DNA from 3 places in the Streptomyces sp. NPDC007872 genome. Region 2 is predicted to be linked to each of the others. Evidence: riboswitches for the same ligand, from Rfam matches in the RefSeq annotation. Region 2 holds a riboswitch; each other region holds the start of a gene.
What was found. Region 2 has a riboswitch for cyclic di-AMP ahead of ACFYNX_RS24780 (peptidoglycan DD-metalloendopeptidase family protein). Riboswitches for the same ligand answer to the same signal wherever they lie in the genome.
Positions count from the first base shown of each region.

Region 1: linked by a shared signal. The riboswitch ahead of ACFYNX_RS28170 (C40 family peptidase) and the one ahead of ACFYNX_RS24780 (peptidoglycan DD-metalloendopeptidase family protein) in region 2 are both predicted to bind cyclic di-AMP.
Region 3: linked by a shared signal. The riboswitch ahead of ACFYNX_RS18655 (M23 family metallopeptidase) and the one ahead of ACFYNX_RS24780 (peptidoglycan DD-metalloendopeptidase family protein) in region 2 are both predicted to bind cyclic di-AMP.

Region 1 covers NZ_JBIAEA010000009.1:167,536-175,364, forward strand. Annotated here, with positions in the region: gene ACFYNX_RS28160 (ATP-dependent Clp protease proteolytic subunit) at 58-681, shown strand; gene ACFYNX_RS28165 (hypothetical protein) at 689-985, shown strand; cyclic di-AMP (ydaO/yuaA leader) riboswitch at 1,386-1,516, shown strand; gene ACFYNX_RS28170 (C40 family peptidase) at 1,520-1,996, shown strand; gene ACFYNX_RS28175 (ATP-binding protein) at 2,101-2,538, opposite strand; gene ACFYNX_RS28180 (8-amino-7-oxononanoate synthase) at 2,703-3,956, opposite strand; gene bioB (biotin synthase BioB) at 4,138-5,457, shown strand; gene ACFYNX_RS28190 (adenosylmethionine--8-amino-7-oxononanoate transaminase) at 5,450-6,730, shown strand; gene bioD (dethiobiotin synthase) at 6,750-7,478, shown strand; gene ACFYNX_RS28200 (class I SAM-dependent methyltransferase) at 7,652-7,829, shown strand, end outside.
Region 2 covers NZ_JBIAEA010000007.1:195,143-202,971, reverse strand. Annotated here, with positions in the region: gene ACFYNX_RS24800 (aspartate aminotransferase family protein) at 1-1,031, shown strand, start outside; gene ACFYNX_RS24795 (helix-turn-helix domain-containing protein) at 1,172-1,798, shown strand; gene ACFYNX_RS24790 (DUF6126 family protein) at 1,842-1,991, shown strand; gene ACFYNX_RS24785 (tyrosine-protein phosphatase) at 2,010-2,831, opposite strand; cyclic di-AMP (ydaO/yuaA leader) riboswitch at 3,232-3,391, shown strand; gene ACFYNX_RS24780 (peptidoglycan DD-metalloendopeptidase family protein) at 3,395-4,345, shown strand; gene ACFYNX_RS24775 (SGNH/GDSL hydrolase family protein) at 4,507-5,310, shown strand; gene ACFYNX_RS24770 (STM4011 family radical SAM protein) at 5,288-6,160, opposite strand; gene ACFYNX_RS24765 (STM4012 family radical SAM protein) at 6,170-7,546, opposite strand; gene ACFYNX_RS24760 (STM4013/SEN3800 family hydrolase) at 7,543-7,829, opposite strand, start outside.
Region 3 covers NZ_JBIAEA010000005.1:18,514-26,342, forward strand. Annotated here, with positions in the region: gene trmB (tRNA (guanosine(46)-N7)-methyltransferase TrmB) at 1-711, shown strand, start outside; gene ACFYNX_RS18645 (PrsW family glutamic-type intramembrane protease) at 779-2,215, shown strand; gene ACFYNX_RS18650 (aldo/keto reductase) at 2,394-3,347, opposite strand; gene ACFYNX_RS18655 (M23 family metallopeptidase) at 3,435-4,580, opposite strand; cyclic di-AMP (ydaO/yuaA leader) riboswitch at 4,592-4,742, opposite strand; gene ACFYNX_RS18660 (PP2C family protein-serine/threonine phosphatase) at 5,052-6,236, opposite strand; gene ACFYNX_RS18665 (MerR family transcriptional regulator) at 6,407-7,147, opposite strand; tRNA gene ACFYNX_RS18670 (tRNA-Met) at 7,259-7,332, opposite strand; gene ACFYNX_RS18675 (rhodanese-like domain-containing protein) at 7,409-7,829, opposite strand, start outside.

The DNA of each region.
Region 1 (7,829 bases), on a different contig from region 2:
CTCCTCATCTTACGGCCTGTACGTCCTGTACATTTTTTACAGATGGAGGCGACCGCCATGGATGCTCGACACGTCCTGCCCGAGTTCACGGAGCGGACCGCCTTCGGGGCCCGGACCCTCGATCTGTACGCGAAGCTGATGGAGTCCCGGATCGTCTTCCTCGGCACCCGGATCGACGAGACCTCGTCCAACGACGTGATCAGCCAGCTCCTGTACCTGGAGTACGCGGCGCCCGACCGGGACGTCGCGCTCTACATCAACTCCCCCGGCGGCTCCGTCACCTCCATGACCGCGATCCACGACACGATCCGGACGCTCGCCTGCGACGTGGCCACCACCTGCCTGGGCCAGGCCGCCTCCACCGCCGCCGTCCTGCTCGCCGCCGGGACGCCGGGCAAGCGCACGATGCTCCCCGGCGCCCGGGTCACGCTCCGGCAGCCCGCCGTGGAGGAGCCCTTGCGGGGCCGGCCGGGCGACATGGCCATCCAGGCCCGCGAACTGCTCCGCCGGCGCGCCCTGATGGCCGGACTGCTCGCCGAGCACACCGGACGGAGCAGCGAGCGGGTCGACGCCGACCTCGACCGCCTCACGGTCCTGGACGCCCCGGCCGCCGTCGAGTACGGGCTCGTGGACCACGTGATCACGAGCCGGCGCGCCGCGGCCGGCGGCGCGGCACGGTGAGCGGGCCGTGGTTCCCGAGCTGCCGCCGCTGCCGGCCCTGACGCGGGCCGAGGGCGAGCTGGTCGACGCGTACCTCGCGGTCGTCGACCTCCTGGGGAGGATCAACCCATCCAGAAGTACGCATACCTATGGGGCCCTGAGGGCGGCTCAGGCCCTGGTGGGGCGTGCGGAGGAGCTGCGCGAGGCCCTGGCGCTCATGCACGCGCGGGGCGAGAGCGAGGTCCACGCGGACACCCTGGCGCGCGCCCTGCGGGTGTTGGACGGGGAGCGGCGGGCCGGCCGGGTCACGCTCCCCCGGGCCTGACGGAGTTGACATTCCGGCATGTCGTGTCGAGGGCCGGACGGCCGACAGCCGCACCGGAAGCACTCGTCCGTTCGATGGAGTCGACGAGTCGACATATGGCTCCGGCGAGTTGCGCACCGGGGGTACACATCCGGCCGAATCGGGCGCTCCCTTGCTGGTGCGGGGCCCGTGGGCCAAACCTCCGACGATCACGAAAGCATCCTGTCCACCCGAATGGATCAGTCGTGAGGACTCTCACATATCGCTGTTTCCACTCGGATTTCGACCAAGCTGTGGGGCAAGATCCCTGCCGACGACAAGCCCCCGCCATCCGAGGCGGGGCGGTCCGGGCGGACGCCGAGTCCTGCCGCCGTCCCGGACGCCTGGTCGACAGGATTGGATCGGCAGGAGTGGAGGACCCGAGCAGTACGGGCCGTACGCGCTGTTTCCGCAGCGGGGCCGGCCCTTGGGGTGAAGCCGCAGCCGCGGCCGGGCATCTTCGCCTGCCCGAACCCGACAGGTCATCCTTCACAGGCGGCTGACGAAGGGTTGCGCATGACTGCGCAGATGCACGTCCCGTCCCTGCTGTCCCGGGCCGGAGCCGTCTCGGCTCTCACCCTCGCCGCCGTCGGCGGCACGCTGCTCGCGCCGGGCACGGCACCGGAGGCCCAGGCGGTGACCTCACACGCGAACAAGGCGCTGAGCATCGCCGCCTCCAAGAAGGGGGCGCCGTACCGCTACGGGGCCGCGGGGCCCTCCCGGTTCGACTGCTCGGGCCTGACGCTCTACGCGTACAAGAAGGCGGGCAAGTCGCTGCCCCGCACCGCGCAGCAGCAGTACAACAAGACCCGGCACATCACGGCCGGCAGCAGGCAGAAGGGGGACCTGGTCTTCTTCCACTCCGGCGGGAAGGTCTACCACGTGGGCATCTACGCCGGGAGCGGCAAGATCTGGCACTCGCCCAAGACGGGCTCCTGGGTGAAGCTCGACAAGATCTGGTCCTCGAAGGTCTACTACGGACGCGTCCGGTGACCCCGCCCGGGCGCTGACCGGGCGCCGTGGAGGACGCCGGGGGGTGCGGTGGCGCCGCCGCACCCGAACCGCCGTCCCGGGGGGTCCCGGTCGCCGGACGGGCCCTAACAGCCCACCGGTGCGGCCGCCTTCCACGGCAGGACGATGCCGACCGTCTTGCCGCCGTCCGCGGTCGGGGTCACCGAGAGGCGACCGCCGGACTCCGCCGCCAGGGAGCGGATGATCACCATGCCGCGCCCGTTGTCCTGCTGGACCGCCGCCGGAAGGCGGCGGGGGCGGCGCGGATGGCTGTCCGTGACGCCGACGTGGAGCTGCTCGCCGCGGTCCAGGCGGACGTCCACCGTGAAGGTGGGCGACTGACCGAAGGTGTGCAGGACGGCGTTGGTGGCCAGTTCCGAGACGACCAGACGGACCGCGTCCGCCTGGTCGGAGAACTCGTCGAGCCCCCAGTCGGTGAGGACCTCCGCGACGAACCGCCGGGCGGTGGGGACCGAGGCGGGCTCGCTCGGCAGGGTGACGGATGCTTCCTGATGGTCTGCCATGGCGAACTCTGTCCCTTTCCCGCCGGGGCCGCTGCCCCGGATCTCGCACTGCGCGTCAGAGTCCCACCGATGCTGCCGCGCCGTACCGGGTTCCACCGGGAAAGGGCCCGTCTGTCGCCCGAAGCGGTGAACCGTACGACGTGTGAACGCCCCCGGCCCGTACGTCAGACGGCGGGCGCGGTCCGCAGGACCGTCTCCACGGCGCGGTCGATCTGCGCATCTGTCAGGTCGGCGCGTGCCGTGAGGCGCAGGCGCGAGACGCCGTCGGGGACGGACGGGGGCCGGAAGCAGCCGACCGCCAGGCCCTGTTCCCGGCAGTCCGCCGCCCAGCGCAGCGCCGCCTCCGGGGAGGGGGCGCGGACCGAGACCACGGCCGCGTCGGGCCGGGCCGCCGTCAGGCCGGCCGCGGTCAGCCGCTCGTACAGGCCGGTGGCGACGGCGCGGACCCGCCCGGCGAGCCCCGGTTCGGCCGCGATCAGGCGCAGGCTCGCGAGGGCGCCGCCGACGGCGGCCGGGGCGAGGCCGGTGTCGAAGATGAAGGTGCGGGCGGCGTTCACCAGGTGCTCGATGACCCGGGCCGGGCCGAGGACCGCGCCGCCCTGGCTGCCCAGGGACTTGGAGAGGGTCAGGGTGGCGACCACGTCCTCGTCGCCCGCTAGCCCGGCGCCGTGCGACGCGCCCCGGCCGCCGTCGCCGAGGACGCCGAAGCCGTGGGCGTCGTCCACGACGAGCCCGGCGCCGTGCGCGCGGCAGGCGGCGGCGAGTTCCGCGAGCGGGGCCCGGTCGCCGTCGACGGAGAAGACGGAGTCGCTGACGACGAGGGCCCGGCGCCCGGGGTGGGCCTCCAGCGTCTTGCGTACGGCCTCGGGGTCGGCGTGCGGGACGACGGCGGTCTCGGCGCGCGCCAGGCGGCAGCCGTCCACCAGGGAGGCGTGGTTGGCGGCGTCCGAGACGATCAGGGAGTCCCGGCCGCCGAGCGCGGTGAGCACGGCGAGGTTGGCGGCGTAGCCGGAGGAGAAGACGAGGGCCGCCTCGAAGCCGCAGAAGGCGGCGAGTTCGCGCTCCAGGTCGGTGTGGAGCAGGGTGGTGCCGGTGACGAGCCGGGAGCCGGTGGCGCCGGCGCCCCAGCGCCGGGCCGCCCCGGCCGCCGCCCCGGTGACCTCGGGCCTGCGGGTGAGGCCCAGGTAGTCGTTGCCCGCCAGGTCGAGGAGGTCCGACTCGGCCGCCCGGGGCCGCAGCGTGCGGACGAGGCCGGCGTCGGCCCGGCGGCGCGCCTCGGCGTCGGTCCAGTCGAAGGCGGTGCGGCGCGGAGCCGCGGCCGCCCGCGCGTCGTCGGCCCGTGCGTCGGCGGCCTGTGTGTCGTCCGCCCGCCCGTCCGCCCGTCCGTCGGCGGCCTGTGCGTCGTCGGCCTGTGGCATGCGGGATCCTCCGTCGGCGCCCTCGCCGGCCGGTCGGCCGTCGGCGGCTTTTGTAGGCAGCGCACAGACCCTAACCGCAGGAGAACGGGATCGTGGTGTGGTCATCCACACACCCCGAACGGCGCCGTTTGTTCGGATCCTCCTTGGCCCGGGGGCGGGCGGTAGGCAAGGATCAGCGGTTATGGACCTGCTGAACACGCTGGTGGAGAAGGGGCTGCGGCGCGAGCCGCCGACCCGTGAAGAAGCGCTCGCCGTCCTGGCGACCTCCGACGACGAACTGCTCGATGTGGTGGCCGCGGCCGGCAAGGTGCGCCGTCGGTGGTTCGGGCGGCGGGTGAAGCTCAACTACCTGGTCAACCTCAAGTCCGGCCTGTGCCCCGAGGACTGCTCGTACTGCTCGCAGCGGCTCGGCTCCAAGGCGGAGATCCTCAAGTACACCTGGCTGAAGCCGGACGAGGCGTCGCAGGCCGCCGCGGCGGGCGTCGCGGGCGGCGCCAAGCGGGTGTGCCTGGTGGCGAGCGGGCGCGGTCCGACGGACCGGGACGTGGAGCGGGTCGGCAGGACCATCGAGGCCATCAAGGAGCAGAACGAGGGCGTCGAGGTGTGCGCCTGCCTCGGCCTGCTCTCGGACGGCCAGGCGGAGCGGCTGCGGGAGGCCGGCGCCGACGCGTACAACCACAACCTGAACACCTCCGAGGCGACGTACGGGGGGATCACCAAGACCCACACGTACGCCGACCGGGTGGACACCGTGCAGAAGGCGCACGCGGCGGGCCTGTCGGCCTGTTCGGGCCTGATCGCGGGCATGGGCGAGGCCGACGGGGACCTGGTCGACGTCGTGTACGCGCTGCGGGAGCTGGGCTCGGACTCGGTGCCGGTCAACTTCCTCATCCCGTTCGAGGGCACCCCGCTCGCCAAGGAGTGGAACCTGACCCCGCAGCGCTGTCTGCGGATCCTGGCGATGGTCCGCTTCGTCTGCCCCGACGTCGAGGTGCGGATCGCCGGCGGCCGCGAGGTGCACCTGCGCTCGATGCAGCCGCTCGCGCTGCACATCGCGAACTCGATCTTCCTGGGCGACTACCTCACCAGTGAGGGCCAGGCCGGCCAGGCCGACCTGGACATGATCGCGGACGCGGGCTTCGAGGTGGAGGGCATGGGCACGCCCACGCTGCCCGCGCACCGCGCGGACGCGCTCGCGGCGGCCGGCGGCGGCTGCGGTTCGGGCGCGGGCGCGGAGGCCGGGGGCGGTTGCGGCTCGCACGCCCCGGCGGAGAGCGGCGCGGCGGAGGGTGGCGCGGGCTGCGGTTCGCACGCGTCGGCCGAGGCCGGTACGGGCTGCGGCTCGCACTCCGGTGGCGGCTGCGGTCCCTGCGGCGGTCACGTCCCGGACCGGGAGCCCGGCGCGGCCCCGGCCGCCGAGGCCGCGCCGGGCGGCGCCCGGACCGATCTGGTGGCGGTGCGCCGCCGGGGAGCCGGGACGGACCTCGCGCCGAATGCGTAACGACGAGCTCCTCGCCCTGGACCGGGCGCACGTCTGGCACCCGTACGGCCCCATGCCGGGCCGCGCGGAGCCGCTGGTCGTCGCGTCCGCGTCCGGGGTGCGCCTCCGGCTCGCCGAACCCGCCGAGGGGCGGGCCGAGTTGATCGACGGCATGTCCTCGTGGTGGTCGGCGGTCCACGGCTACAACCACCCCGTCCTCAACGAGGCGGTGCGCGGCCAGCTCGACCGGATGAGCCACGTCATGTTCGGCGGGCTCACCCACGAGCCGGCCGTCCGCCTCGCGAGCCGGCTCGTGGAGATCACCCCCGAGCCGCTGCGGCACGTCTTCCTCAGCGACTCGGGCTCGGTCTCCGTCGAGGTGGCGGTCAAGATGTGCCTGCAGTACTGGCGTTCGCTCGGGCGTCCCGAGAAGCGGCGGCTCCTCACCTGGCGCGGCGGCTACCACGGGGACACCTGGCAGCCGATGTCGGTGTGCGACCCCGAGGGCGGGATGCACGAGCTGTGGACCGGGGTCCTCCAGCCGCAGGTCTTCACGGACGCCCCGCCGGCCGCGTACGAGGAGTCGTACGCGGAGCTGCTGCGGACCGCGATCGGGCGGCACGCGCACGAGCTGGCCGCGGTGGTCGTGGAGCCGGTGGTGCAGGGCGCGGGCGGGATGCGCTTCCACGACCCGGGCTATCTGCGGGTGCTGCGGGAGGCCTGCGACGAGCACGGCGTGCTGCTGGTGTTCGACGAGATCGCGACCGGGTTCGGGCGCACGGGCACGCTGTTCGCGGCCGACGCGGCCGGAGTCTCCCCCGACGTGATGTGCGTGGGCAAGGCGCTGACGGGCGGTTACCTGTCGATGGCCGCGACGCTCTGCACGGGCCGGGTGGCCGACGGGATCTCGCGGGGCGAGGTGCCGGTCCTGGCGCACGGACCGACGTTCATGGGGAACCCGCTGGCCTCGGCGGTGGCCCTGGCCTCGATCGACCTGCTGCTCTCGCGGGACTGGCAGGTCGAGGTCAAGCGGATCGAGGCCGGGCTGCGCGAGGGGCTCGCCCCGGCGGCCGCCCTGCCGGGCGTGCGGGACGTGCGGGTGCTCGGCGCGATCGGGGTCGTCCAGCTCGACCACGGGGTCGACATGGCGGCGGCGACGCGCGCGGCGGTCCGGGAGGGCGTGTGGCTGCGCCCGTTCCGGGACCTGATCTACACGATGCCGCCGTACGTGACCGGCGACGAGGACGTGGCCCGGATCTGCGCGGCGGTACGGGCCGCCGCGGCGGCGGGCTGACCGAAGGATGGAGCGGACTGTGGGAATCGTCGTCGTCAGCGGCACCGGGACCGAGATCGGCAAGACGGTCGTGACCGCGGCCGTCGCCGCCGTCGCGACCGCCGCCGGGCGGTCGGTCGCCGTACTGAAGCCGGCGCAGACGGGCGTCGGGCCGGACGAGCGGGGTGACGCGGACGAGGTCGTACGGCTCTCGGGCGCCGCCGCCTCGGCCGAACTGGGCCGCTTCCCGGAGCCGCTGGCCCCCGGTACGGCCGCCCGGCGGGCCGGGCTCGCACCGGTCGGGCCCCGGGAGGTCGCCGAGGCCGCCCGGAAGCTGGCCGCCGAGCACGACCTGGTCCTCGTGGAGGGGGCGGGCGGGCTGCTCGTCCGCTTCGACGAGGAGGGCGGCACGCTCGCGGACGCGGCGGCGCTGCTCGGCGCGCCGGTCCTGGTGGTGGCCCCGGCCGGGCTCGGGACGCTCAACTCGGCGGCCCTGACCGGCGAGGCGCTGCGGGCGCGCGGCATCGGCCACCTGGGCGTGGTGGTCGGCAGTTGGCCGGCCGCGCCGGACCTGGCGGCCCGCTGCAACCTGGCCGACCTGCCGGAGGCGGCGGGCGCGCCCCTGCTCGGAGCCGTACCGGAGGGCTCGGGCTCCCTGTCCCCGGCGGACTTCCGCGCGACGGCGGGGAACTGGCTGGCCCCGGCCCTGGGCGGGACGTGGGACGCGGACGCGTTCACGGAAACGCACGCGGAGCCGTACGGGGGCTGACACCGGCCGGGGCGCCCGGGGACTCCGGCGCCCCGCGCGCCCGGGTCGCGGTCCCGGCCGTGCTCCCGGGGTGCGGGCCCCTCGTACGGGCCGGGCCCCGGCCCGTCGTGCGGCCCCGGGGCGCGCGGCTCCGTAGGCTGGAGGTACGCGCGCCCAGGCACGAGGAGCATCCGATGACGTCTTCGCGGCCGGCACCCGGGGGCCCGCCCCGGGTGCGCCACCCCCTCTTCGCCGGCTTCTACGCCCGGTTCAGCGTCTCCGCCGAGACCCGGGGCGGGATCGGGGCGCTCCGGGCCGAGCTGCTCGCCGGGCTCGCCGGCCGGGTCGTGGAGGTCGGGGCCGGGAACGGGC
Region 2 (7,829 bases):
TCTTCTTCGGCAACAGCGGCACCGAGGCCGTGGAGACCGCCCTCAAGTTCGCCCGGTACGCCACCGGGCGGCCCAGGATCGTCTACTGCGACCACGCCTTCCACGGGCTCACCACCGGCTCCCTCTCCGTCAACGGGGAGCGGGGCTTCCGGGACGGCTTCGCCCCGCTCCTGCCGGACACCGCGATCGCCCTCGGCGACCTCGACGCCCTGGAACGGGAGCTGCGCAAGGGAGACGTGGCCGGCTTCGTCGTGGAGCCGATCCAGGGCAAGGGCGTCCACGAGGCGCCGCCCGGCTTTCTGCGCGGGGCCCAGGAGCTGCTGCACCGGCACGGCGCCCTGCTGATCGCGGACGAGGTGCAGACCGGTCTGGGCAGGACCGGCGACTTCTACGCGTACCAGCACGAGGAGGGCGTCGAGCCGGACCTGGTCTGCGTCGCCAAGGCGCTCTCCGGCGGCTACGTGCCGGTCGGCGCCACCCTCGGCAAGGACTGGATCTTCAAGAAGGTCTACTCGTCCATGGACCGGGTCCTGGTCCACTCGGCGAGCTTCGGGTCGAACGCGCAGGCCATGGCCGCCGGGCTCGCCGTCCTCTCGGTGATGGAGGAGGAGGGCACGGTCGCCCGCGCGCGCCGGATCGGCGACCTGCTCTCCGGCCGCCTGAAGGAGCTGGTGCCCCGCTACGAACTGCTCCACGAGATCCGCGGGCGCGGTCTGATGATCGGCATCGAGTTCGGCCGGCCGTCCTCGCTCGGACTGCGCGGCCGCTGGACGATGCTCCAGGCGGCCCGCAAGGGCCTCTTCGCCCAGATGGTCGTCGTCCCGCTGCTCCAGCGGCACAGGATCCTCACCCAGGTCTCCGGGGACCACCTGGAGGTGATCAAGCTGATCCCGCCGCTCGTCGTCGACGAGGCGGACGTGGACCGGTTCGTCACCGCCTTCACGACGGTCATGGACGAGGCCCACGGCGGGAGCGGGCTGATGTGGGACTTCGGGAAGACGCTGGTCAGGCAGGCGGTCGCCCAGCGCTGACCCGAACCGGATCCTTCCGGGTCCCCGTACGGTCCTTCCGGGTTCTCACACGGTCCGTCCGGGTCTCCGCGAGGCCCTCCGGGTTTTGCCTCTGGGGCAAGAAACTTGCCTCAGAGGCACGATCCTGGCGGAATGGAGTCATGGACCACGTCCCCGGGGACACCTCCCCGGCCTCCGCCACCGACGTCCTGCCGGACGTCGCCCCGCAACTGCGGGCCCTGCGCCGCCGCCGGGGACTCACCCTGGAGGCCGCCGCCCGGCGGGCCGGCCTCTCGCCGGCCCACCTCTCGCGTCTGGAGACGGGGAACCGGCAGCCCTCGCTGCCGATGCTGCTCGCCCTGTCCCGCATCTACGGTACGACGGTCTCCGAGCTCCTGGGGGAGACCCCGCCCGAACACGACCCCGTCGTCCGGGGCGACCGCTCCGAGCCCGTCGAGGCCGACGGCTGGATCTACCGCCAGGCGGGCGGCGCCGGACGCGCCCTCCAGTGCCTGCGGGTCCACGTGCCGCACGCCACCCGGGCCGACATCGTGCGCGTCCACCCCGGCGAGGAGTGGATCCACGTCCTGGAGGGGCGGGTGCGGCTCGCGCTCGGGGAGACGGTCCACGTCCTCGACCCCGGGGACGGCGCGCACTTCGACTCGCTCACCCCGCACCGGATCGGCGCCGCCACCCCCGGCGGGGCCGAGCTGCTCTTCGTCCACACCCTGCTCCAGAGCCCCGCCGCCGAGTTGTGCTTCGGCGACGGGACCCCGCACCGGCGCTGACCGCCACAAAGCCGCTGTAACCATTTTTCAGGAAAGGACCGACATGTCCGAGAAGCCTGCGGCCGTCACCGGCGAGGAGCGCGGGGAAGGCAAGTTCCCCAAGGGCCTGGTGCTCCGCCTCTTCGCCTACCTGATCGCCGGTCACCTCTTCGCCGGCTTCCTCTACCTGCTCTTCGCGATGGGCGCGAAGTAGGACCCCGGCCGGCAGGCCCTACGCCTCGGTGAGCAGGCGCTCCCGCAGCCGCTCGCGGGTCTCCGGGGACAGCCCCAGGCCCTCGGAGAAGTAGGCGTCCACCGAGCCCCAGGTCGTCTCGATCGTCCCGAAGGCCGCCCGCAGGTACTCCGCCCGCGCGTCGAAGAGCGGGCTCAGCAGCTCCATCACCTCGGGCCCCATGGCGTCCGGGGCGGTGGAGCTGCGGCGCACCTTGTAGCGGCGGTGCGGCTCGTTCGACTTCACGTAGTCGGCCTCGATCGCCGCCCGCTCGACCCCGACGGCGAGCAGGGTGATCGCGACGGCGAGCCCGGCGCGGTCCTTGCCCGCCGCGCAGTGCATCAGGGCCGGGACGCTCTCCTCGGCCATGGAGTGCAGGATCCGGCTGTGCTCGGCGGTGCGCTCGACCACCATCCGGCAGTACGAATCGGACATCCGGGCCGCGGCCTGCCCGTCGCCGAGGACCTCCCGCAACTGCGCGGTCTCGCCGTCCCGCACCAGCCGCCAGAACTCCTTGCCGTCGGCCGGGTCGTTGAGGGGTATGTTCACGTTCCGCACCCCGGGCAGCTCGACGTCCGGGCCCTCGATCCGCCGGTCGGCCTCGTTGCGGAAGTCGAAGACCGTGTGCAGCCCGAGACCGGCGAGGAAGGCGGCGTCGCTCTCGGTCGCGTGGGCGAGGTGGCCGCTGCGGAAGAGGCGGCCGGGACGGACCGCCCGCCCGTCCGTCGTCGGCAGACCGCCCACGTCCCGGAAGTTGCGGACCTCCGTCAGCTCGGGCTCGTCGGCTTCGACGGGCGGGACCTGCGGCAACTGCTGCGTCACGGATGCTCCTGGAAGGTTGGCGCGCGGATGTCCGACGCGACGTCGGTTCCTGATCGGTTCCTGGGGCAATCATCCAGACGGGAGCGGTGCGGCGCACCCCCTCGGACGGGAATGGGTGATCTGTCCGAATTGGCCTATTGGGTATAACGCGCCCTGTTTACAGGCGAGATGGGATTCGGCGCGTGAGCAGCGTCATAGAAGTGACGGATCGTGGCCGGGGGTCCGGCGCGATTTCCGTGCGGGAAAAGGGAGTCGGAGGAACGTCCTCCACGGAGGGTGACCGGAATTCCGGGGGAACGATCTAGGGCGGAATCCCGGGACAAAACAGCGGCTTGTTCGCGCCGACCCCGCTCGTCTAGCGTCACGCTCAATCCGGACGGACCGCCGAATCCTGCCACCGCCCGGAATTCCACCCATCCCATGCGTGGCAGGAGCGGGGGACCCAGGAAGTACGCCGGTCCCGCGACGCAGGACGGCTCGGGGTGAAGCCGCGCGAGAGCGCGGCCGGACATCTCCAGTCCGAACCCGACAGCTCACCTCGCAGGCGCCGGAGAGGATTCGCCATGCCCGCGAAGGGTAAGCACCGCCGTCCCAAGAGCAACCCCCTCACCCGCGGATTCGCCGCCGCCGGTACGGGAGGCGCCGTCGTCGCCCTCCCGCTCCTCGGCGCCACGGGGGCCCACGCCGCCGAGCAGGCCGCCCCGGCCGCCGCCTCCGTCCAGTCCGTCGTCACCGCGCACGCCGTCGCGGCGAAGGCCGCCCCCGCGAAGGCCGCCGCGGAGACCGGCCCCCGGACGTACTCCGTCGTCGCCGGCGACTACCTGTCGAAGATCGCCGCCGACCACCACCTCCAGGGCGGCTGGCAGAAGGTCTACGAGGACAACCGCCGGACCATCGGCGCCGACCCCTCCCTCATCCTGCCCGGCATGAAGCTCACCATCGGCGCCAAGGGCTCCGCCCCCACCGGTCCCCAGAGCACCACCGGCGCCCAGGCCTCCGGCAAGAACGGCGACGAGGCCCCGCGCGCCTCCCGCGACAGCGGCCGCCCCGCCGCCCCGGAGGCCGAGGAGAGCTCCACCGGCTCCTCGGCCTCCACCGCCTCCTCCACCGGCTGGGTCTCCCCGGTCGCCCTCGCCGGCTTCTCCACCCCGTACCACGCCTCCGGCTCCATGTGGTCCTCCGGCTACCACACCGGCGTCGACTTCATCGCCTCCTCCGGCACCACCGTCCGCGCCGTCGGTGCCGGCACGGTCGTCTCCGCCGGCTGGAGCGGCTCGTACGGCAACGAGGTCGTCATCAAGCACGAGGACGGCAACTACTCGCAGTACGCCCACCTCTCCTCCCTCTCGGTCTCGGCCGGGCAGAGCGTCAGCGGCGGGCAGCAGATCGGCCTCTCCGGTTCCACCGGCAACTCCACCGGCCCGCACCTGCACTTCGAGATCCGCACCACCCCGAGCTACGGCTCGGACATCGACCCGCTGGCCTACCTGCGCCAGCACGGCGTCTCCCTCTGACGCCCCGAAGGACACACCCTTTTCCGAAGGCCCGGCGCATGCGCTCCGGGCCTTCGGCCTATTCCGACTTGGGCGAATCTTTATCGGTGGCATATATCACCCACCGTCAACCCCTCCTTACGGTCGCGTAGGTCACACGCGAAAGGGAAGGATGTGCCCCCGTGGCAGACGATTCGAGATCAAGAGACAAGAACGCATTCGGGTCGTACGCGGCGATCGGTGACAGCTTCACCGAGGGCGTCGGAGACCCCGGCCCCGACGGGACGTACGTCGGCTGGGCGGACCGCTTCGCGGTCCTGCTCGCCGACCAACTGCCGGAGCACGAGGCCTTCCGCTACGCCAACCTGGCCGTACGCGGGCGCCTCCTCGACCAGATCGTGGCGGAACAGGTCCCCCGGGCGAGGGAACTCGCCCCCGACCTGGTGACCTTCTGCGCGGGCGGCAACGACATCATCCGCCCCGGCACCGACCCGGACGACGTGGCCGAGCGCTTCGAGCGCGCCGTCGCCGACCTGACCTCCGCCGTCGGGACCGTCATGGTGACCACCGGCTTCGACACCCGTGACGTGCCCGTGCTCCGGCACCTGCGCGGCAAGATCGCCACCTACACCGCGCACGTCCGCGCCATCGCGGACCGCTACGACTGCCCGGTCCTCGACCTGTGGTCGCTCAGGTCCGTCCAGGACCGGCGGGCCTGGGACGGCGACCGGCTGCACCTCTCGCCCGAGGGACACACCCGGGTCGCCCTGCGCGCCGCCCAGGTCCTCGGCCTGCCGGTGCCCGCCGATCCCGACCAGGCGTGGCCGCCGGTCCCGCCGCGCGGCTCGCTCGAGGTGCGCCGCGACAACATCCAGTGGGCGCGGGAGTACCTCGTGCCCTGGATCGGGCGCCGGCTGCGCGGCGAGAGCTCCGGGGACCACGTCGAGGCCAAGCGCCCCGACCTCATGCCCCTCCAGCGGGCCTAGCGGGCGGTACGGCGGCGGGGATCCGCTCCAGGACCCCGCCCGCGAACACGTCGTACAGCGGCAGCGTCTCCAGGTGGACGTAGCCGATGTGGCAGTCGCAGACGGCGAGGGGGCAGGCGCGGGGGCGCAGGGCGGAACGGTACGAACCGTCGTACAGGTTCCCCAGTTCGGCCTTGACGAAGTGGCAGCGCCGCACCGTCCCCCCGCCGTCCACCGACACCACCGACTCCCCGGTCCGGCAGGGCAGCCCCGCCGAGCGGTGCGGATGCCGGCTGTACGGGAAGAGGGGGTCCAGCTCCGTCCACCCGTCGGCCTCCGCGTCGGTGTACGCATGCCCCTCGGCCGCGTTCACCCACAGGTACACGTGCGGCGGCAGCGCCTCCCGCAGTCGCCGCGCGTCCTCCCGGTGCTCCGGGAGCCCCACCACGCCCACGCTGAACCGGACGCCCCGGTCCGCGAGATCGCGGCACTTGCCGAGGAAGCGCTCGTACGGCGTCTGCCCGGGGTGGTACGTGCACCACAGTGCCACGCCCTCCCGGTCCGCCTCCGCCAGCCAGTCGGTCCGGCAGCTCAGATTGGTCTGGATCGCCACCCGCTCGACGTGCGGCAGCCGCGACAGTTCGACGAGCGCCCTCCGGTACCAGGAGCGCACCAGGCCCTCGCCCCACGGCGTGAACAGGATCCGCAGCCGGTCGCCGGTCTGCGCGGCGGCCCACCCGGTGAACCGTTCGAGCGCCGCCCGGTCCGCGCGCAACCGCTCCCGGCTGTCCCGGCGCTTGGCGAAGGGGCAGTACGGGCAGTCGTAGTCGCAGGAGGAGAGCGGCCCCCGGTAGAGCAGCGTCAGGTCCACGGCCGCCCCCTACTTCGGCTCGTACGCGGCCATCGCGGCCCGCACCCCGGGGGAGAACAGCTCGGGACCGAGCCCGTCCGAGTGCGCGAGCCCCTCGGGGGAGAGCCGCAGCAGCCCCGCCGGGGCCTCCCCGTCCAGCCAGCCGAGCGCCTCGAACCGGCCCAGCTCCCCGGGGAAGTCCGCGAAGGGCGAGGACCCGAACCGCTCCTCGTACCCGGCCACCGGCATCCCCTCCGCCTGGAGCAGCGACTGGAGCAGATGGCGGCGCCGGGCCTCCCCGGCGTCGACCCACCGGCCCACCCGGGCGCGCGAGAAGTCGCCGGTCTCCGCGTAGGCGTCGATGATCGAGCGGATCTCCCGCATGTCGACGGCGTAGTCGAAGGAGTAGTGCAGGGCCGAGGTGTACGAACGGGCCCCGCAGCCCAGGCCGATCATCCCGTCCGTCTGGCAGGCGTGGTCGTCCGGGCCGAGCGGCACCGCGTCCCGCCGCCGGAACATCCGCATCGACACCTGCTCGTAGCCGTGGGCCAGGAGGTGGTCCCGGCCGTGCCGGTAGAGCCGCAGCCGCCGCTCGTCCCACTCCCGGTCGTCCTCCGGCGGCGTCCGGCCCAGACCGGTCAGCGGCCGGACGTACAGCGGGTAGAGGTACAGCTCCTCCGGGCGCCAGGCCAGGGCCGCGTCGAGCGAGCGGCGCCAGGACTCCTCGGTCTGCCCGCCGATCCCGTAGATCAGGTCGATGTTGAGCACGGGGACGCCGGTGTCCCGGATCCGGCCGAGCGCCGCCTCCACGTCCGCGCGGCGCTGCGGCCGGACCGCCGCCCGCGCCTCGGCCTCCACGAAGCTCTGCACCCCGATGCTGAGCCGGGTCGCGCCCCGCTCGACGAGCAGCCCGAGCCGGTCGGCGGTCGCCGTCGCGGGCGAGGTCTCCACCGACAGCGGCACCGCCCGCAGGTCCGCCCCCATGCGCTGCTCGGCGATGTCGCAGAGCCGCTCCAGCTCGGCGGCGGTCAGGAAGGTGGGCGTGCCGCCGCCGAACGCGGCCGTCGCGAACCGCACCGGCTCCCCGTCCCCGAGCGCCTCGCGCACGGCGGTCGCCTGCCGGTCGAGGGCGTCCAGGTAACGGGTGGTCAGCTCGCCGGGGGCGCCGATCCGGGTGAAGAGGTTGCAGAAGCCGCAGCGGACCTCGCAGAACGGCACGTGCGCGTAGAGCGAGAGCGCGTCCTTCGGCTCCCCGGCCCAGAGCGCGGCGAGCTCCGGCGGATCGGACAGCTCCCGGTACGCCGTCTTGTGCGGGTAGGCGTAGACGTAGCTGCGGTACGGGCGGGGGGCGGGGGTTCCGGCGGTTGTCACGCGGTGGCCTCCCGGAGCGTGGTCGGTGGTCTTCACGCGGCGGCCTCCTCGTCGGGTCCGGCGGGTCCGGCGGGGCCCGGCAGGACGAACTGCGCGTACGGCACCGTCCACACGACCTCGTGGCCGAGCCGGTGACCGGTGAAGCCGTCCTCCCCGTACGCCGTGCCGTGGTCGGAGCAGACGATCGCGAAACAGGGGCGCCGGGAGCCCATCGCGGCGAAGAGGCGCCCGATGTGCCGGTCGACGTACTCCAGGGCCGCCGCGTGCGTCTCCCGGGAGTCGCCCGCCGCGCGGGTCGCCCCCGGCAGGTGGAACCAGT
Region 3 (7,829 bases), on a different contig from region 2:
CCCGGAGAGGGACCCCTGCCCGATCCCGCCGGTTCGCACCACGAGCGGCGGATCCGGAGCTTCCAGCCGCGGCGCAGCCGGGTGACCGCCGGGCAGGCCGAGGCGATGCTGAAGCGGTGGCCCGATTGGGGCCTCGACATCGACGGCAAGCGGGTCCTGGACCTGGACGAGATGTTCGGCGGGCTCCCGGTCGTCCTGGAGATCGGCTTCGGGATGGGCGAGGCGACGGCGCAGATGGCGGCCGCCGACCCCGGCACCGGGATCCTCGCCGTGGACGTGCACACCCCCGGCCAGGGCAATCTGCTCGGCCTCGCCGACCGCAACGGCCTCACCAACGTCCGGGTGGCCAACGGCGACGCGATCATCCTGCTCCGCGAGATGCTCGCCGGCGACTCCCTCGACGGCTGTCGGGTGTACTTCCCGGACCCGTGGCCCAAGGCCCGCCACCACAAGCGGCGGCTGATCCAGCCCGAGTTCCTCGGCCTCCTCGCGACCCGGCTCAGGCCCGGTGCCGTCCTGCACTGCGCCACCGACTGGGAGGAGTACGCCGAGCAGATGCTGGAGGTGCTCACCGCGCACCCGGACTTCGAGAACACGCAGGCCGACGGCGGTTACGCGCCCCGTCCCGGCTTCCGTCCCCTCACCCGCTTCGAGGGCCAGGGGCTCGACAAGGGGCACGTCGTCCACGACCTCCTCTTCCGGAGGAAGTAGCACCGCGGGGCAGGTCGGCCCGTAAGTGCGTCGCCCTCCGTCCGTGCCGGTCGTTAGGGTCGCTCACGTGTCGAACCCCGCCCCCGCCGAAGCCGGTCCCGATCACGGACGCGGTCCCGATCACGGACCCGTACCCGATCACGGACGCGGCCCCGCGCCCGATCACGGCCCCGGTCCCGTACCCGATCACGGCCCCGGGGCCGAAGCCGCTCCCGTCCCCCACCGGGACACGGAGGAGCCGGCCTTCCCCGCCGCCGCCGACCGCTCCCAGTGGCGCTACCGGCCGCGCCGGGCCTTCTGGCGCAGCCGGCTGGTCCGGGCGATATGCCTGGTCACCGTGCTCGCGATCTGCGCCCTGGTCATCCTGGCGATGGTCCGCGAGCAGACGGGCACGCAGGGCTTCCTCGTCGGCCTGGCCCTCGCCGTGCTCCCCGTACCGCTGCTGATGGCGGCCTTCCGCTGGCTCGACCGGGTCGAACCCGGACCGTGGAAGAACCTCCTCTTCGCCTTCGCGTGGGGCGCCTTCGCCGCCGCGCTCGTCGCGATCCTGGCGAACTCCTTCGCGGTCCGCTGGATCGCCACGGCCACCGCCGACCCGGACTCCGCCGACCACCTCGGCGCCACCGTCATCGCGCCGGTGGTGGAGGAGAGCGCCAAGGCCGCCGCGATCCTGCTGCTCTTCCTCTTCCGCCGCCGGAACTTCGGCGGTCTCGTCGACGGGGTGGTGATCGCCGGTTTCACCGCGACCGGCTTCGCCTTCACCGAGAACATCCTCTACCTCGGCAACGCCTTCGGCGAGGACCAGGAGGTCGGCGCCACCGGCATCGGCATGATGACCGCCGGGACCTTCTTCGTCCGGGTCGTGATGTCGCCCTTCGCGCACCCGCTGTTCACCGTGCTCACCGGCATCGGCTTCGGCCTCGCCGCACTGGCCCCGCGCGGGAAGCGACTGCGGAAGGTGCTGCTTCCGCTCGCCGGGCTGCTGCTCGCCATGGGCATGCACGCCGCCTGGAACGGCTCGGCCACCTTCGGCGGCCCCTGGGCCTTCTACGCGGTGTACGGGGCGCTCATGATGCCGGCCTTCGGCCTGCTGACCTGGCTGGCGGTGTGGAGCCGGCAGCGGGAGCTGCGCACGCTCTCCGGGGAGCTCCCGGCGTACGCGGCGGCCGGCTGGCTCTCCCCCGACGAGCCGCTCGCGCTCTCCTCGATGCGGGCCCGGCAGCTCGCCCGCTCCTACGCCGCCCGGACGTACGGCAAGCGGGGCGCGCGGGCCGTCGGCGAGTACGAGTCCTTCGCGACGACCCTCGCGTTCCTGCGGGACCGGGCCCGGCGCGGCACCGCCGGGCCCGACTTCACGGCCCGCGAGCAGGAGCTGCTCCACCACCTGTGGCAGCGCCGGGCGGTCGCCTCGCCCGCGCTGACGTACGCGGCCCGGGCGACGGGCCGGGCGTGGACGCCGCCGCAGTACCTGGACTACGGCGGCTACAACCCCTACCGCGGTTAGGGCCTGTCCGGCGGATCAGGGTCGGGTAGGCCGCGGCGTCTGGTGCGGTGCCTCACAAGGCGCCGGAGCGGCTCGATAGCGGAGCTATCGGGACGTTTCGGCAACGCGGCGAGGTGCCGTGCCAGGCGTCGCGGCCCCGGCCATGATCCGCCGGACGGGCCCTAGGGCCCGTCCGGCGTCAGTCCCGGATCGCCGACGCCTCGGTCAGGAGGGTCAGCTCCTCCTCCGTGAGTTCCAGGTCGGCGGAGGCGACCAGGGCCGGGAGCTGTTCGACCGTACGGGCCGAGGCGATCGGCGCGACGACGGTGGGCCGGGAGGCGAGCCAGGCGAGGGCGACGGTGGCGGGCTCGGCGCCGTGCGCCCCGGCGACCGCGTCGAGCGCGGAGAGCACGGCCCGGCCCCGCCCGGTGTCCAGGTGCTTGCCGGCCCCGGCGGCGCGGGCGCTGTCGACGCTGGTGCCGGGGCGGTACTTGCCGGTGAGGAAGCCGGAGGCGAGGCCGTAGTACGGGACGGCGGCGAGCCCCGCCTGCTCGGCGGTCTCCAGGAGCGGGCCCTCGTAGGTCTCGCGGGAGACCAGGTTGTAGTGCGGCTGGAGGGCCACGTAGCGGGCGAGGCCCTCGGCCTCGGCGAAGTCCAGGGAGGCGCGGAGCCGCTCGGGGGAGATGTTGGAGGCGGCGACGGCCCGGACCTTGCCGTCCCTCACCAACTGGTCGAGGGCGGTGACGATCTCCTCGACGGGGACGGACTCGTCGTCGAAGTGCGTGTAGTACAGGTCGATGCGGTCGGTGCCGAGGCGGCGCAGGGACTCCTCGGCGGCGGCCTTGATCGTGGGGGCGGAGAGCCCCTTGAACCGGGGGTGGGCGCCGGCCTTGGTGGCGACGACGACGTCGTCGCGGTTGCCGCGGGAGGCGAGCCAGCGGCCGATGACGGTCTCGGACTCGCCGCCCTCGTTGCCCTCGGCCCAGGCCGAGTAGACGTCGGCGGAGTCGACGAAGTTGCCGCCCGCGGCGGCGTAGGCGTCGAGGACGGCGAAGGACTGCGCCTCGTCGGCGGTCCAGCCGAAGACGTTGCCGCCGAGGGCGAGCGGGAAGACGTGGAGGTCGGACGTGCCCAGCGTACGGAGAGAGGTCATGGGGTGATCAACGGTCTCCGCCGCCGGGCCTATTCCGCACGACTCCCGGGCGGTTCTCGTGCGGTTCCCGGGCGGCTCCCGGGAGGGTCAGACCGTCAGGCCCTTGGAGCGCAGCCAGGCCGCCGGGTCGACGCCGTCGCCGCCGCCGGGGTGGACCTCCAGGTGGAGGTGGGCGCCGGAGACGTTCCCGGTGGCGCCGACGCGGCCGATCGTCTCGCCGGTGCCCACGGTCTGGCCCGCGGAGACCGTCATGGAGGAGAGGTGGCAGTACCAGACCTCGGTGCCGTCCTCCAGCTCCAGGACGATCCGGTAGCCGTAGGAGCCGGACCAGCCCGCCGACTTCACCGTGGCGCCGTGGACCGCCTTGAGCGGGGTGCCGGTGGGGGCCGCGAAGTCGAGGCCGGTGTGGTAGCCGGAGGACCACATCGAGCCGGACTGCATGTAGGTGGCGGTGAGCGTGTACGAGGAGAGGGGCATCGAGTAGCTGGCCGCGAGCGCGGCGAGGCGCTCGGCCTCGGCCTTCGCGCGGGCTTCCGCCTCCGCCTTGGCCTTGGCCTCCGCCTCGGCCTTCGCCTTGGCCTGTGCCTTGGCCTCGGCAGCGGCCTTCTCCGCGGCGTCGGCCTTGGCCTTCGCCTCGGCGGCGGCCTTCTCGGCGGCCGCCTTCTCCGCCGCGGCCTTCTCGGCGGCGTCGGCGGAGGCCTGCTGCTGCTCGGCCTGCTGGAGGATGCGGGCGCGCAGGGCCTCGCCGGCGTCGGCGGTGCCCGGGGCGTCCGCGGTCGTCAGGCTCGCCCGCGTGACCTGCCCGGTCCGCGCGGCCCGGTCGTCGGTCTCGGTGGTGTACGTGGCGGAGGTCAGCGGGTTCGGGTTGGCGCGGTCCGCGGGGACCGTCTCCCGCTCCTCCCGGTCGGGCAGGAGCGCGCCGACGCCGGGGAGGTCGTGGGCGTCGGGCAGGTTCAGGTCCGGAAGGTCCGGGAGCGATATGGCCACCGGCGGCTTGTCCTGCGCGGTGGCGAGGCCGCCCGCACCGACGGCCGCGATGACGCCGACGCCGAGGACGGTGGAGGAACGGGCGAAGTTGGAGCGCTGCTTGACGACCCGGTGCCGGCCGCCGGAGCGGTTCTGGGAGCGGAGGGAGTCCTCGGTGGGGTTCCACTCGGTGTCCGGGACGGAGGGAGCCGCACCGCCGCCGAAGGCATCGAAGGGGGCTTCGGGGGCAGGGGTGTTGGACGCCACGGAGGCGCGCTCCTTTCCTTCCTTCTCGCCTACCGGGTTAGCTGACGGGTTCGGAGCAGGAAGGTCTCCTACGGGCCCGGTCGCACGGGTGGGTGCGAAGGGCTCGATTCACCCCAAATGGTGGTTCCCCGGTTCCCTTTCGGGATTCGGCGCATGCGCACGGTGCCGTCTCTTGCGACGGCTGGGACGACCGCGCTGCGTTATCGAACGTTAATAGACAGGGGGTCCCGTTTCCAAGCCGTTCCCCTTGATCATTCAGTGAATTGACAGGGAATGGTCCGACTTGACCCCCCTTCAGCGGGACGGGCTCCGAGGATGGCAAAACCCCCGCAACCTGACGGTACGTCAATTGTTATCGCAGGGAGACCTTCCGACTACCCGTGGTGACGGGGGGTACGGGGCGGTCGTGACGGGGCCCGCGTGCGGTCAGTGGCGGGGCCCGCGGGCGGTCGTGGCGGGGGTGCGGGGCGGTCAGTGGTGGGGCCTCCCGGGCGGGACCACCGGCATCGTCCGGCGCCGCTCCGGCTGCCCCGCCGCCGGGCGGCTCAGCGCGAGCAGCGCCATGTCGTCCGTCGCCCCGCCGCCCGTGTGGAGCCGTACGTCGTCCACGAGCGCGTCGAGCACCTCCTCGGGTCCGGGGAAGATCCGCCCGGCCAGCCGCTCCGCCGGGTCGTAGAAGACGCCCTGCGCGTTCCGCGCCTCCGAGAGGCCGTCGGTGTAGAAGAGCAGCGTCGTGCCCGGCGGGTACGGCCGGGCCTCGGCGCGGTCCGGCCACGACGCGAGGTCCCCCATGCCCAGGGGCAGCGCCGGCCGGCTCGGATCGACCGGCTCGACCCGGCCGTCCCCGTGCAGCACCAGCGGGGGCGGGTGCCCCCGGTTGACGACCCGTACGAAGCCGTCGAAGGTGCCGCTGCCGTCGGAGCGCGGGATCTCGGCCAGGACGGCGGTGGTGAACCCCTCGACGGCGTCGAGGCTGTCCCGGCGGGTGCCCTCCCGGTCCAGCGCCCGTTCGAGCCGCTCCGCCACGCCCTCCAGGGTCCGCTCCTGCTCGGCCGCCTCCCGGAAGGCCCCGATGACGACGGCGACCGCCTCGACCGCTTCGAGGCCCTTGCCCCGTACGTCCCCGACCACGAGCCGCACCCCGTGCGGGGTGTCCTGCACGGCGAAGAGGTCGCCGCCGATGAACGCGTCCGCCTGCGCCGCCTCGTAACGGGCCGCGCACCGCAGCCCGCCGATCCGCTCGGCGGGCGTCGGCAGCACCGCCTTCTGCGCGGTCTCCGCGATGACCCGCGCCGAGGCGAGCCGCTCGCCGCTGCGGCGCACCACCCGGTTGATGAGGAGGGCGAGCCCGGAGACGGTGAACACGGTCAGGGTCTCGGCGACCGCCGGGGCGCGGGTGACGTCGTCGCTGAAGAGGTAGAGGCCGACCGAGGCGAGGACGGCGGCGATCCCGGTGAGGAGGGTCGTGAGCAGGGAGAAGAAGGGCGCGGCGACCAGCGGGGCGGCGGCGAGCATCGGGGAGGCGGTGTACGGGGCGGGGGTCGTCACGTCGAAGAGGACGCCGCCCACGATGATCAGCGGCGGCAGCGCGCGGATGAACCGCCGGGCGCCCCGGTACCCGGGACGGCCCTCACCGCCCCGCCTCCCGCGACCCACCGCTCCTAGGGGGTGCCCCACCTGTTCTCTCCCGCCGGTCCGCCCGCCCGCGGCCCGTACCGCGCCCTTCCAGAGTGGCCGCCACCCCGGCGGACGGCGACTCCGCACGGCCGACCGGTGTACGGGGGGCCGGCGTAGAGGGGTGGGGCCGGGGGCCCGGGGAACGGCACCTACATGTTCCGCTCGGCGTAGACCGCCAGCGCGTCCCGGACGAGGACCGCGGTCCCCTCGCCGTACCGGTCGTAGTTCTTGGTGAAGCGGGGGTCGTCGACGTACATCCGGCCGAGACCGATCACGTACTCCTTGGTCGGCGCCGTGGTGGTCGACAGCCAGGCGACCTGCCGCCGCGCGAGGGCCTGCACCTCGTCGCTGTCGGCGGCCAGGCCGTCCCGCGCCGCCTTCCCGAAGTCACGGGTGATGCCCGCCTGCTCCTCGACGAACGCCCGCTTCTGCTCCCCGTCCAGCGAGCGCCACCACCGGTCGCCCTGCTCGTACGCCTCGCGGCCCCAGCGGTGGGTGACCTCCTCCTCGTACTTCGTGTGGTCGAAACCGTCGAACATCTCGTCTGCCATGAGTTCCTCTCCGTCCTCGGTCTTCTGGAGAGTGGTCCGCACCGACATGATCTGACGTCCGATGCGCTCGCGCTCCTGCTCCAGGAGGGCGAGATGGGTGCGCAGGGCGGCGGTGGTGTCCCGCTGACCCGCGAGGACCTCGGCGATGGCGGGCAGCGAGAGCCCCAGCTCGCGCAGCAGCAGGATCCGCTGCAGCCGCACGAGCGCCGCCTGGTCGTAGTACCGGTAACCGTTCGCGCCGATCCGGCTCGGCTCCAGCAGTCCGCGCTCCCCGTAGTGCCGGAGGGTGCGGCTGGTGGTGCCGGCCTTCTTGGCGATCTCCTGGATCGACCACTCCATGACGAGAACGCTAGATCTTGACGTTGCGTCAAGGTCAACCGGAAACGTCCTGGGAAACGACGAAGGCCCGGATCCGAGTGCATCGGATCCGGGCCTTCGTTCGCTACTGAGTAGCGGGGACAGGATTTGAACCTGCGACCTCTGGGTTATGAGCCCAGCGAGCTACCGAGCTGCTCCACCCCGCGTCGGTAAACACGACTGTACGGCATGACCGGGGCGATCCTGAAATCGGTTTCCGCAGGCCCTGCTCCGGCCCCTGTCTCAGCAGCCGCAGTCGTCGGCGTCGACCGGGGCCGTCAGGGGGTCGGCGGCCTTCTCCGCGGGCCCTTCCCACGTCTCGTACGCGAAGCCCTCCCGCACCCAGTACTCGAAGCCACCGAGCATCTCCTTGACCGGGAAGCCCCGCTCCGCGAGGGCGAGCGCGGCGCGGGTGGCGCCGTTGCAGCCGGGACCCCAGCAGTACGTGACGACCGGCACGGACCGGTCGAGCAGCGCCTCGGCCTGCTCCGGAATGAGCACGGTCGGCAGGTGAACGGCTCCGGGGACGTGCCCCTGGTCCCAGGAGGCGGTGGACCGCGTGTCGACCAGGACGAAGCCGGGGTCGGTGCCCTCGGCCGCGGCGGTGGCGAGAACCGAGGCCACGTCGGAGACGTCGGCGTGGAAGGCGAGGCTCGCGGAGAAG